One region of the Exiguobacterium sp. s128 genome, then DNA from elsewhere that is predicted to be linked to it. Evidence: riboswitches for the same ligand, from Rfam matches in the RefSeq annotation. Region 1 holds a riboswitch; each other region holds the start of a gene.

Region 1 (4,527 bases):
ATTGAAGTATTGGAGACCGTTCAGATTGATGATGTCATGTTGCTGACGCTCAAGAAGTGGAAAGAAGCAGGTTTCATGCTGGCACTCGATGATTTCGTGACGGACTTGTTACGTCATCATGGTGCTGAACTGTTTGATTTAATTGATCTCATCAAAATTGACATCGAAGCGATTAATCCACGGGAACAAAGTGCGATTTTACATATCTTAAAACGTAATTATCCACATATGCGCTTTTTGGCGGAGCGCGTCGAAACGCATGAAGACCATACACGGAGCCTTGAAATGGGTTATGACTGGTTTCAAGGATATTTTTATGCGAAACCGATGCTGATGAAAGGGAAAGCGGTTCCGCCTCAAGTCCCTGTTTTGCTGAAGATGCTGAAATGGTTGGATACAGATGACCATTACGACGAGGTCGTCGATGAAATCGAAAGAAATCCGTACGTTAGTGTTCAAGTCTTGCAACTCATCAATTCACCGGGAATCGGGTTGCGGAATACGGTTAGTTCTGTCCGACAAGCCATTTCGTTACTTGGTTTTTCGCAGTTGAAAAGTTGGATTTCACTGATCGTCTTACGTGAGATGAAACTCGCGAGTCCTTATAAATGGTCGGATGAATTATTACGTTCTTCGTTACATTGTGCGAAGTTATGCGAATTGTTTGCGAGCGAAACGAAGACATTGAAAGCAGAAAGTGCTTACATGATCGGACTACTTTCGCACATCGATGCCTTGCTGTCAGTCGATATCGATGAAATCATCGATCAATTACCGATTGAACTGACCTTAAAAACGGTCTTGCAAGGAGACGATCATCCGTTTCGGGACTGTCTCTTACTGGCAATCAGCGCGGATCGTGGTGAATTCGAAAATTTTGAGTTGCTCAGCAACCGGTTTGGGATCTCGAAGCAACGTGCTTATGAGTTACTGAAGGAAAGTCAGGTTTGGTTGGCTCAAAAGGAACAACATCTGCAAGATGAAACAGATTTGATTGTCTAAACGGCAAAAAAAGGTTGAGCACTCCAAACAGAGGCTCAACCTTTTTGCTATAGACGAAACATTAAATACGAGGTCCAGCCGATTTGATAGCATCGGTCGCACTTTCGAATCGGTTGAAGTTTTCGGCGAACTTATGAGCAAGTGCCGTCGCTTGTTGCTCGTAAGCGGCTGTATCTGCCCACACTTTGACGGGATTCAGCAGATTAGTCGGCACACCAGGTACTTCGACTGGCATGTGCAGTCCGAAGATTGAATGTTCTTCTGTCGGGATGTCGACGAGTAGACCGTTGACCGCGGCGTTGACCATCGTCCGTGTATACGCAAGCTTCATCCGACTACCGGTACCATAAGCACCACCGGTCCAACCTGTGTTGACAAGATAAACCGTGACACCATGACGATCAATCAGTTCACCCAGCATCGTCGCATATTTTTCCGGAATCAATGGTAAGAACGGAGAACCGAAGCACGTCGAGAATGTCGCTTCTGGTTCAGTGACACCACGTTCTGTCCCGGCGAGTTTAGACGTGTAACCCGATAAGAAATGATACATCGCCTGTTCCTTCGTCAACTTGCTGATTGGTGGTAAGACACCATACGCATCAGCCGTCAAGAACACAATCGTTTTCGGATGGCCAGCGCGTGACGGGATGGCGATATTATCGATTGAAGTAATCGGATAGGCAGCACGTGTATTTTCCGTCAATGACGTATCATCATAGTCTGGCGTCCGTTGTGCATCAAGAACGACATTTTCAAGCACCGTACCAAATCGGATCGCATCAAAGATTTGTGGTTCCTTTTCGCGCGAGAGATTAACGGTTTTGGCATAACAGCCGCCTTCGATATTGAACACACCATCATGCGACCAACCGTGTTCATCGTCACCGATCAATTGACGATTGTCGTCTGCCGACAGGGTGGTCTTACCAGTCCCGGATAGTCCGAAGAACAGAGCGACGTCACCTTCGTATCCGACGTTTGCTGAACAGTGCATCGATAAGACATCTTGTTGCGGTAACAGATAATTCATGACTGAGAAAATCGATTTTTTGATTTCTCCTGCGTACTCGGTACCACCGATCAAGACGATCCGGTGTTCGAACGACATCGCGATGAACGTCTCTGAGTTCGTACCATCGACTGCTGGATCAGCTTTGAAGTGTGGTGCATAGACGACCGTAAAGGGTTCAAAGGCCGCAACCGTAGGATATTCCCGTAAGAACAGTTGTTTTGCGAACAGATTATGCCAAGCATATTCTGTCACGACGCGTACTGGAAGGGTGAAATGCGTATCGGCACCAGCAGCAGCCTCTGTGTAGTAGAGCTGATCTGTTTCATTCATATGACGAAGAACTTTTTGTAACAGTTGCTCGAATTTGTCCGACTCCATCGGTTGGTTAACATGGCCCCAATCGATGTGTGTCTCGCATGACTGATCGCGGACGATGAACTTGTCTTTTGGCGAACGACCTGTAAATTTCCCCGTTTCTACAGATAAAGCACCATTCTCTGCAAGAACTCCTTCTTTGTTTCGAATCGCATGTTCGACTAGTTCGGCAACGGATAGTTGTTTGAACACATGCTCCTTCATGAGTAGTTCTTCGATATTCAGGACCGTCATCGGCATCCTGACCCCACCTTTCCCCTACGTTGGTTTTGGCTCCATCATTAGTATGACACATTTATTATATATGACATACTAATGATAGGGCAATCATTTTCCTGCGCTGATTTCTATTTATCTGGAAACGCTTTCAGCATTAACAGTTTAACACCTCTTCCGAAAATTTTCGACAAAAAATTAAAACGTTGCTTGACAGAGTGGACACAAGTTTATATCATGTAATTCGTAACGGATACTCTTATTCTGAGCAGGTGGAGGGAACAAGGCCCGAAGAAACCCGGCAACCGTCTTATGTTAATTTCATCATTAATGTAGGAAAAGGTGCTCTCCTGAAGCGAAGTAAACACTTCGAACGATAAGAGGGTAAAGGAAGAACGCACAACCTTTCCCTGACCATTTTTGGACATGGAAAGGTTTTTTTCATTTTACCGTCCCACTCAACTAGGGGAAATGAGTACACCGTCAAATTCTTTTTTGGGAGGGTCAAACATGACAAACCTTAATCGCCGGCTATTTACGTCGGAGTCAGTAACTGAAGGTCACCCGGATAAAATCTGTGACCAGATTTCGGATTCAATCTTAGATGCGATTCTTGCGGCAGATCCTAATGCACGTGTTGCTGCAGAAACGTCTGTCACGACAGGACTTGTCCTTGTGGCAGGAGAAATTACGACAACGACTTACGTGGATATCCCGAAAGTCGTACGCGAAACGATTCGTGAAATCGGCTATACACGTGCGAAGTACGGATTCGATGCAGACACATGTGCTGTATTGACTTCAATCGATGAGCAATCGGCAGACATCGCTCTTGGTGTAGACCAAGCGCTTGAAGCACGCGAAGGAAACATGTCAGATGAAGAAATCGATGCGATCGGAGCAGGAGACCAAGGTCTGATGTTCGGTTACGCAACGAAAGAAACACCTGAACTGATGCCACTTCCGATCTCACTTGCACACCGTCTCGCTCGTCGTCTTGCAGAAGTTCGTAAGACAGGACAACTCGATTACCTCCGCCCGGATGGTAAAACGCAAGTCACGGTTGAATACAACGAGAACAATGAACCTGTTCGCGTCGATACAATCGTCATCTCAACACAACATGCGGAAGAAGTGACGCTTGAGCAAATCCAAGCAGATCTGAAAGAACATGTCATCGCTCCAGTCATTCCGACGGAGTACATCGATGAAGACACGAAATTCTTCATCAACCCAACTGGTCGTTTCGTCATTGGCGGACCACAAGGCGATGCAGGTTTGACAGGTCGTAAAATCATCGTTGATACGTATGGCGGTTACGCACGCCACGGTGGTGGTGCTTTCTCTGGTAAAGATCCAACGAAAGTCGACCGTTCAGCTGCCTATGCAGCACGTTATGTTGCGAAAAACTTGGTTGCATCTGGTCTTGCAGACAAAGCAGAAGTTCAGCTTGCTTACGCAATCGGTGTGGCGCATCCGGTGTCAATCGCGGTTGACACATTCGGAACAGGAAAACTTCCTGAAGCGCAACTCGTCGAATTAATCGCAGAAAACTTTGATCTCCGTCCTGCAGGGATCATCAAGATGCTTGATCTCCGTCGTCCGATTTACCGTCAGACAGCAGCTTATGGCCACTTCGGTCGTACAGACATCGAATTGCCATGGGAGCAGACAGATAAAGCTGCTACTCTTGAAGAACAGGCAAAACGTTTCGTCTAATCCTTTGTTCAGAAATAACCTTTCACAGGTTGTTTCTGAACTTTTTTTGTTTCTCCGGAACTTTGCAGGGAAACGACTGAAATTTCTAGAAAAGGGTAAAAGAACATGAGTCTGTAAAAGGAAAAGGGGGATTTCGGTATGGAGATACGCGAAGCAGTTCCTGCTGATGCAGCACGCATTCATGATATTGCGCTCACGTC
Region 2 (4,527 bases), on a different contig from region 1:
TACTCATAATTAGAGAAAAAGGAGGATGAAGATGCAAGGAATCATTTTTGCTTTATTCAGTGGACTGTTTATCGCACTGCAAGGCATCTTTAATGCCCGGCTCGGTGACGCGGTTGGTCCATGGTTATCCGTGACAATCGTCCACTTCGTTGGGTTAATCGGCTGTTTGTTGATTTATGGATTCGTCCGGGATCGGAAAATCGGTGGTTTTCGTACGTTGCCGCTTGTGTATGCAAGCGGCGGATTACTCGGCGTCCTAGTCGTCGTCACGGAACTGACGTCGATTCAACTGCTTGGGATGACATGGGCGATGTCGCTGTTGCTCGTCGCCCAGATCTTATGTGCCTTTGTAATTGATTTGAACGGCTGGTTTGGTGTCATTAAAAAAAGCAGTAACAAAGGACAATGGATCGGTGTCGGCTTGATGTTGACCGGCGTCTTGATCTTTTCGCTCGCATGAAGTGAATCAAAGGAGGAAATCAAATGGGGTTAGGAATGTTTTGTGCCATCGTCGCAGGGATAATGATCAGTTTACAAACCGTTTTGAATGCACGGATGAGTCATGCCTTTGGCGCCTGGGCGACGACAACGTTAGTCTTTTTTGTCGGATTGCTCGGTTCGTTGCTCGCATTGGTCTTCTTTCGGGGCGGAACACTTGCGGCGCTTACAGAGGTCGAACCGCTTTATCTATTTGGTGGTTTCGTCGGAGTCGGTGTCGTGTTTTGTGTCATGCGGGGGATTCAACTGCTCGGACCGTCGATTGCGATTTCCGTCGTCTTGATTTCGCAACTCAGTTTTGCGCTGTGTGTCGACGTCTTTGGCTGGTTCGGTTTACCGAAAGTTGATTTGTCGTTTGGACAGATCATTGGATTGGTCGTCATGCTGAGCGGAATTTTCGTCTTGAAACGGTATCAAGTCGTGGATGAGGCGAAACAAATAGCCGACATCAAAGCGATTTCTTAAGCGAATCGCCAACAAATCAGCGGATGAATCGAAAAAGAGATCCCCCTTTCGCACGACTTTTACGTAAAGTGCATGAAAGGGGGGTCTCTTTTGAAAAACGTCCGATTTGAATCAGACGGATACTTCTTCTTTCCAGGCCACATCGATGAAGGCATCGCGACCCGATGCTTTCCGGTCTTTTTTGTAATGTTCCGGATTTTTTTTGTGGAAGTCTTGATGGTATTCTTCCGCCGGATAGAAGGCGTGTGCCGGTTCGATCCGTGTGACGATCGGTTGCTTAAAACGGTTTGTCGCAGCTAGCGCATCACGTGACGCGATGGCTGCAAGTCGTTGTTCTTCCGTATGGTAAAAAATCGCCGGAGCATACTGTGTACCGCGGTCCTGGAATTGTCCGCCGGCATCGGTCGGATCCGTTTGTGGCCAATACAGTTCCAGTAACCGTTCGTATGAAAAGAGTGCCGGATCAAATGTAATCTCGACGACTTCGGAATGTCCGGTCGTTCCGGTTTTGACCTGCTCATATGTCGGGTTGTCGACGTGTCCTCCTGTATAACCGGACACGATACTGTGAATCCCCGGTAATTCCTCAAATGGTGTCACCATGCACCAGAAACATCCTCCTGCAAATGTTGCTTTTTCCATGTCATCTCTCCCTTTCCCTTGGCTTCTTGAGCCGTAGTCCTGTCATTTCCGACAGCGAGAAAACGAAAACGACTCCTCTGCTTGGTTGCAAAAGGAGTCGCCGCTTTTTATCAACCAAAGCTTTCGCTTTGCTGGTCGTAGCACCTTGCTGTGCGCAGGTTGCTGGGACGTCATCGATCCAGATCTCTCGGTCCACTCTTGATAAGTGTTATATGAAGTTGATGTAAGTTCGTTATCATTGGGATGATAATACCATTCATAAAAGTGGAAAGTCAATCCTTATGTTTGCAAGGCACGCAGAACGGTCGCCCCTAACGTTTTGGCCCCGATCAGTAAGGCCTGTTCATTGATTTCGTACTTCGGGTGATGTTGTGGATAGATGGTGCTTCCGTCTGTCTTCGCAGAACCGGTAAAGAAATAACTTCCCGGGACGTGTTCTAAATAATAAGCAAAATCATCCGCTGCCATCATCGGTTTGACTTCACGGACCTGTGCCTCCGGTAAAAACGAAGCCGCTTCTTGGACCAACTTCGTCTCATTCGGATGATTCCAGAGCGACGGGTAACCGGTCGTGAAATCAATCGAATATGTAGCGCCAATTCCAGCACACGTCGTTCGGGCAACGAGATCGACCTGTTGGCGTAACTGATGCCGGAGTTGCTCGTTGAACGTCCGGATTTCACCGACGATCCGGGCTTCGCCGGTGACGATGTTCGGTGCCGTCCCGGAATGGAACGAGCCAATCGCGACGACGGCAGGTTCAAAGGGATCGACCCGTCGGCTGACGAGATGCTGTAAATTACAGACGAGTTGTGCTCCAGCGACGAGTGCATCTTGCGTCCGGTGCGGGGCTTGCGCATGACCACCTTGTCCATGGACGACGATTTCGAATTCATCGATCGCGCATAACGTATGGCCGCTGTGATAGCCAATCGTTCCGACCGGGAGATCATTTTCAAGATGGGTCCCGAAAATCGCATCAACCCCGTCGAGACAACCATCTTCGATCATTTGAATCGCACCTCCCGGAAAGACTTCTTCGCCATGTTGATGAATGAAGACGATGGTCCCTTCGAGTTCCTCTTGCAACGGCTTGAAGGCAGCGGCGAGTCCGAGGACGATCGCCGTATGGCCGTCATGTCCACAGGCATGCATGACACCGGGGCGGATTGAACGGAACGAAAGATCGGTTTCTTCCTGGAGCGGTAACGCGTCAAAATCCGCCCGGACAGCAATCGTTTTTCCGGGACGTGTCCCTTTGAGTGTCGCGACGATGCCGCTCCCTCCGACTTGTTCGCGGTAGGGGATACCAAGTGCTTCATAAAAGGCGATGATTTTTGCGGGTGTCCGGACTTCTTGGAACGATAATTCCGGGTGACGGTGAAAATCACGCCGTAAACGAATCATCTCGGCTTCGTATTGATCGAGAGCAGCAAATAAATTTTCTTGCATCGAAATCATCCTTTTCGGTATGTCTTGAGGAAAAACGGGTACAGATAGAGGTAATCAAATCAGAGGAGGAATTAACACATGGGTGAAATCATCGTCAATGCCGTTCTTACAGTCAAAGCAGGATTAGCTGATCAAGTCTTTCCAATTTTAAGTACAGTCTACAAAGCCGCACAAAACGAGCCGGGCTGCCTACGTTATACGTTACATCAATCGATTGAAAATGAACATCAGTTCATGCTCTATGAAGTCTATCAAGACGAAGCAGCACTCGAGACACATATCGCATCGGACCACTATAAAGCCTACCGGGAACAAATCGAATTATACCTTGAGGACCGTCAAGTGACGAAATACGTCGAGATGACATTCTGAATCAAGGAAAGAAGGGCGTACGGATCCTCAAGGGTCCATACGCCTCTTTTGTGTTACATCGATTTAAAGCCAAGGAAATGTTCGCGCCAGCGTGGTTCATAAATCGAATTGATCTGGAGCTGTGAGCCCCCGGCATGGATGAAGTATTCATTGTCGAGCATGATGCCGATATGCGACGGACCATCGGTATACGTATTTTCGAAAAAGACGATATCCGAGCGTTTTCCGCTGCTGATCGTCGTGCGACGGTTCGTAAAGAAGGCGCCGTACCAATAGCCGCTGACATTTGTCCGTCCACCGTATTTCCCGGCTTGGTTCGTGGCGTAATGTATCAAACCCGAACAGTCAAAGCCGCCATTGGCTGCCGTTTGCGAACCCCATGTATACGGCGTTCCTAGGTGTTTGGCGGCCGCTTGGATCAATTTTTCGCCACGTGACGTATTTTTTTGAGCAATCCGTGTGTCGCTTGTGACGGTGACAGCGCTGACCGGCAGATAGACAGGAGACCAGCCGGACTGGATGACATAAAAGTTTCCGACCCGGTACCGGGGATAAACCCGTTTTCCCTGTTCGATCAAGCCGGTACCTTTCGGACTGACGGGTGTCGCAAAATAAGACGTCGTTGTTTTGACCGTATAGATTTTTTGACGGTTGATTGCCTGTTGGGTGTAGCGCATATCCGGTTTCGTCGTCCCGATATACGGGTTGATGACATAACCGGTCGTCCCGTTCGGTAACCGGACTTTCCAGAAATCATCGTCAATCGCCTTCAGACCGATCAGCTTTGTCCCTTTACTTAAATAGCCAGCAGGACGGCTGTAAGCGACATCGGCTGAAAACAGCGGTGTCTGATCAAAATGAACATAAAAAACTGTTCCGATTTTAGACGGTGCGACCGGTTTGTTGAGACCGAGTTTACTCGAGTCGACGAAGCCGAACGTCGTTCCGATTTTGACACGTGTGTAGTAACCGCTTTTGCCGTAAATCGACAGCGCCGTATTCTTTTTCAGTGTCCCGATTTTTCCAGTCAGGCTTGCTTTTGGATGAATGACCAGTTTATCTTCGAGCACATACCGTGTCCCGGTCACATCATACAGA
Region 3 (4,527 bases), on a different contig from region 1:
ATTACGAATCGGTGGAGATAAGTAAGGAGGAACTTTTATGTCTACACCTTATCCACAGGCCGTCATCTTTGATTTAGATGGCGTCATCACAGACTCTGCCGAACATCATTTTCTGGCTTGGCAACAACTCGGACAGGAACTCTCTATCCCGTTCGACCGTCAATTCAACGAGACACTTAAAGGCGTTAACCGCATGGACTCGCTTGAGCGTATCCTTTCACTCGGACAAGCAAATAACCGGTATTCTGAAGCTGAAAAATTGGCTCTGGCCGAAAAGAAAAACCGTTATTATGTTGAGTCCATTCAACATTTGACGCCACAGGATGTTCTTCCCGGAATCATCGATTTACTGAAGGATTTGCGTCAAAACAAGATCAAAATCGCAATGGCTTCCGCTTCTAAAAATGCACAGTTTGTCTCAGAACGACTTGAGGTCGATCACTATTTCGATCATATCGTCGATGCAGAGACAGTCGAAAAGTCTAAACCTCATCCAGAGGTATTTTTAAAGGCAGCAACAGCTATCGGCGTCGCTCCAACAGATTGCCTCGGAATTGAGGATGCCTCTGCTGGTGTTGAGGCTATCAAGAGCGCTGGAATGCGCGCAATCGCCATTGGTGACGCAGATATTTTAAGCGCAGCGGATCTTGTGCTGACCGATACATCGAAGCTTTCATTTTCCACCTTATCCGGCGTATTCTCAAAATAATTTTCACCGCAGGACTTTTGAGGGAACATCCCCTTTTAAAAGTCCTGTGTTTTTCTTTTTGAAAAAACCCTTTTCTTTTGACTGAAAATTCGCTATCCTTGACGACAATACCTAACAAGGAGGAAAACAGATGAAACATTTCGCCCCATCGATCGCGATTGATCGGCTGCCCACTCCGGTCTTTGCTGAACTCGCTCAGCGGATTGGTGCCGTCAAAGCAGCCGGCCACGATGTCATCACACTTGGTCAAGGAACCCCGGACCAAACGACACCTGTACATATTTTGGATGCCTTGAAGGAGGCGATTGACGACTCGACCAACCTACAGTATCCCCCATTTCGTGGCCATGATTTCCTGAAGCAGGCCGTAGCCGATTTTTATCAATCCGAGTTCGGTGTGACGATCGATCCTGCTTCTGAGGTCGCCATTGTGCTCGGCAGTAAAGCCGGCATCGTCGCCTTGCCGCAAACGATTGTCAATCCGGGTGAAGGTGTCATTGTTCCCGATCCCGGTTACCCCGACTACCTGTCCGGCGCGGCATTAGCAGGTGCTTATCCGATCACATTACCGCTCCTTGCGGAAAATGCTTTTTTACCTGACTACACGTTACTCGATACGACGGATGTCGAACGGGCGCGGATGTTGTTCCTCAACTACCCGAGCAATCCGACCGGTGCGACGGCGACGGCGGAAGCCTTTGAACAGACGGTCGCCTTCGCTGACGCGAACGACATTTGTGTCGTCCATGACTTGGCATACGGCGGCATTAGTTTTGATGGTCCGACCCGAAGTTTCCTCCAGACCGAAGGAGCGAAAGACGTCGGAATCGAACTCTTTTCGTTATCCAAACGCTTCAACATGTCCGGCTTCCGCATCGCCTTTGCGATCGGGAATCCATCCGTCATCTCAAGTATCGAAACGTACCAGGAACACTTATACGTCAGTGCCTTCACACCCATCCAGCACGCAGCGACCGTCGCCCTCTCCAGTGATCAGACGTGCGTCCGTGAGCTGAGTACACTGTATGAAGCCCGTCGCGATGCCTTGTTCGGTAAATTACAAAACATCGGATGGGACGGACCGATTCCTGGTGGTTCGTTCTTCGTCTGGTTGCCGGTCCCGTCCGGCTTTACGTCACAAAGCTTTACCGACCACTTGCTGGACGAGGCACATGTCGCCGTCACACCGGGACATTTCTTCGGTGAATATGGCGAAGGCTACGTCCGTATCAGCTTGATTGCCGACGCCGAACGATTGGTCGAAGCCGCCGAACGGATTGGTCAGCTCAATCTGTTTCAGCAAGCCGTTGCGGAATAATTCTGAAAAAACGTTTGACAGATGGGAATGATTTCCGTTAAAGTAAATCCCAACAGCATAACTACTTATCGAGAGCGACCGAGGGATTAGGCCCAACGACGTCCGGCAACCACCTTTAAGGAACGGTGCCACATCCTACAGAATGTTTCATTCTGAGAGATAAGTTACGAAATCTTACACTTCGTCGCTTTTTTCTGGTTGCTCTTAACTGGAAAAAGGCGATTTTTTTGTATAGGGAGGAAACAACAGATGATTGAATTCAAAGGCATCACCAAACGGTTCGTACGGGACCGGACACCGATTTTCGCCCTGCGTGACGTCAACTTAACGATTCAGCAAGGAGAAATCTTTGGCATCATCGGTGAATCCGGTGCCGGAAAAAGTACGTTACTCCGTTTAATCAACGGACTCGAAACACCGACACAAGGAACGGTCAAAGTATCGGGAATCAAACTATCCGACCTCTCAAAAGGCAGCCTAAGGGAGTTGCGCCTAAAGATCGGGATGATCTTTCAACATTTCCAATTGATTCAATCGCGGAATGTTTCCGACAACATTGGGTTCGCCTTAAAAGCAGCTGGCGTCAAAGGTAGTGAGTTTCCAAACCGGATCAAGGAACTCGTCGCTCTTGTCGGACTGGAAGGATTCGAAACGAATTTTCCGAGCCAACTCAGTGGTGGTCAAAAGCAACGTGTCGGGATTGCCCGAGCGCTTGCCAACAATCCGAGTGTCCTGTTATGTGACGAAGCGACCTCGGCACTGGATCCTGTCACGACCTTACAAATCCTCGACCTTCTCAAGGATTTGAATGAACGACTTGGCTTGACGATCATTTTGATCACACATGAAATCGAAGTCGTTAAACAGATTTGCCATCGTGTTGCCGTCATGGCGCACGGTGAAGTCGTCGAAGTTGCAAAGACCTACGACATATTTAGCCAACCGACACATGCCGTCACGAAACATTACGTCGATACGGCGCTTCAAATCGAGTTGCCGGAACGGATACTCCGAACGACACCCGGTAAAATCATCCGCCTGCAATTCACAGGTGAGAAGACCGGTGAAAGTACGTTATCGGAAGCGATCAAACAGTTTGATATCTCGGTCAGCATCCTTCACGGCAAGGTCGATTATATCCAGAACGTCGCCTTCGGGGTCTTGATCGTCAGCCTGACCGGTCCGACGCTTCATGTCAACCGGGCGCTCACTTGGCTTGAAGAACAACTCCACACACTTGAGGTGATTCAAGATGTGGCTTGATCGGATCCAAACGATGTTACCCGACTTACTCAAAGCGTTAGGCGAAACGGCCCTGATGGTCGGAATTTCACTTGGTTTCGCCCTCATCATCGGGATTCCACTGGGAATTTTTCTGTTCATCACCGATCGGGGACTGTTTTTCCAAAACATCTTCGTTCGAAGCATCATAGACTTTTTCGTCAATATCGTACGTTCGTTACCGTTCATTATCTTACTCGTCGCCTTGATTCCGCTGACGCAACTGTTACTCAATAATACGATCGGACCGACGGCCGCTTCTGTCAGCTTAAGTGTTGCTGCCATTCCGTTCCTCGCCCGACTCGTCGAGACCTCACTCCGTGAGATTCCACCGGGCTTAATCGAAGCTGCTGAGGCGTGTGGCGCAACACCGTTTCGTATCATCATCAGCGCCCTGTTACCGGAAGCCCTTCCCGGGATCATCCAAGCAGTGACGTTGACGACGATCAGCTTGATCGGCTTTTCTGCCATGGCTGGCATCGTCGGCGGCGGTGGTGTCGGTGACCTCGCCATCCGCTTCGGTTATTACCGGTACGATAACGTCGTCATGATTGTGACGATCATCGTGCTCGTCGTCATCGTCCAAAGCATTCAAGGACTCGGCAATCAACTGGCCCGTCGTGCCGACAAACGGTAACTAAAATAGAGAAATTTAAAGGAGATAATGAATATGAAAAAACGATATGCCTTTTTAGCAACAGGATTACTGGGAGCCGGGATTCTTGCCGGTTGCGGTGACAGCAGTGCGAAAGAAGAAACCAAATCCATCAAGATTGGTGCGACGAGCGGTCCTTACAGTGACATGGTCAAAGAAGCGATTCAGCCTGGTCTTGAAAAGAAAGGCTATAAAGTCGAAATCGTTGAATTCAGCGATTATATCCAGCCGAACATCGCGCTCGGCAGCGGCGACATCGACGCGAACTTGTTCCAACACTCGATCTATCTGAAGACGTTCGCGAAGGAAAAGAACCTCGATCTTAAAGGGCTGATCACTGTTCCGACGGCACCGATGGGCTTATACAGTAAATCCTATAAGTCGCTTGATGACGTCAAGACAGGCGCAGAAGTCGCAACACCAAACGATCCGACGAACCAGGCCCGGGCACTGAACCTGCTCGCTGAACAAGGTTGGATTGAACTGAAAGCCGATGTGGATCCATTGACGGTCTCTGAAAAAGATATCGTCAAGAATCCAAAGAAACTTGTCATCAAGCCACTC

Evidence for each region. Region 1 has a riboswitch for S-adenosylmethionine ahead of metK (methionine adenosyltransferase). Riboswitches for the same ligand answer to the same signal wherever they lie in the genome.
Region 2: it holds a riboswitch for S-adenosylmethionine, as region 1 does, so the genes downstream of both, msrA (peptide-methionine (S)-S-oxide reductase MsrA) here and metK (methionine adenosyltransferase) in region 1, are expected to answer to the same signal.
Region 3: it holds a riboswitch for S-adenosylmethionine, as region 1 does, so the genes downstream of both, KNQ13_RS05775 (methionine ABC transporter ATP-binding protein) here and metK (methionine adenosyltransferase) in region 1, are expected to answer to the same signal.

What each region holds. Positions count from the first base shown of each region.
Region 1 covers NZ_JACSMT010000003.1:49,713-54,239, reverse strand. The annotation lists gene KNQ13_RS02135 (EAL and HDOD domain-containing protein) at 1-1,002, shown strand, start outside; gene pckA (phosphoenolpyruvate carboxykinase (ATP)) at 1,064-2,632, opposite strand; SAM riboswitch class I at 2,865-2,991, shown strand; gene metK (methionine adenosyltransferase) at 3,119-4,327, shown strand; gene KNQ13_RS02120 (GNAT family N-acetyltransferase) at 4,466-4,527, shown strand, end outside.
Region 2 covers NZ_JACSMT010000022.1:11,326-15,852, forward strand. The annotation lists gene KNQ13_RS09690 (DMT family transporter) at 32-460, shown strand; gene KNQ13_RS09695 (DMT family transporter) at 484-963, shown strand; gene msrA (peptide-methionine (S)-S-oxide reductase MsrA) at 1,075-1,605, opposite strand; SAM riboswitch class I at 1,710-1,813, opposite strand; gene KNQ13_RS09705 (M20 metallopeptidase family protein) at 1,885-3,057, opposite strand; gene KNQ13_RS09710 (putative quinol monooxygenase) at 3,136-3,429, shown strand; gene KNQ13_RS09715 (SH3 domain-containing C40 family peptidase) at 3,483-4,527, opposite strand, start outside.
Region 3 covers NZ_JACSMT010000009.1:62,063-66,589, reverse strand. The annotation lists gene KNQ13_RS05790 (carbohydrate ABC transporter permease) at 1-25, shown strand, start outside; gene pgmB (beta-phosphoglucomutase) at 38-709, shown strand; gene KNQ13_RS05780 (aminotransferase class I/II-fold pyridoxal phosphate-dependent enzyme) at 840-2,027, shown strand; SAM riboswitch class I at 2,090-2,193, shown strand; gene KNQ13_RS05775 (methionine ABC transporter ATP-binding protein) at 2,277-3,290, shown strand; gene KNQ13_RS05770 (methionine ABC transporter permease) at 3,280-3,945, shown strand; gene KNQ13_RS05765 (MetQ/NlpA family ABC transporter substrate-binding protein) at 3,979-4,527, shown strand, end outside.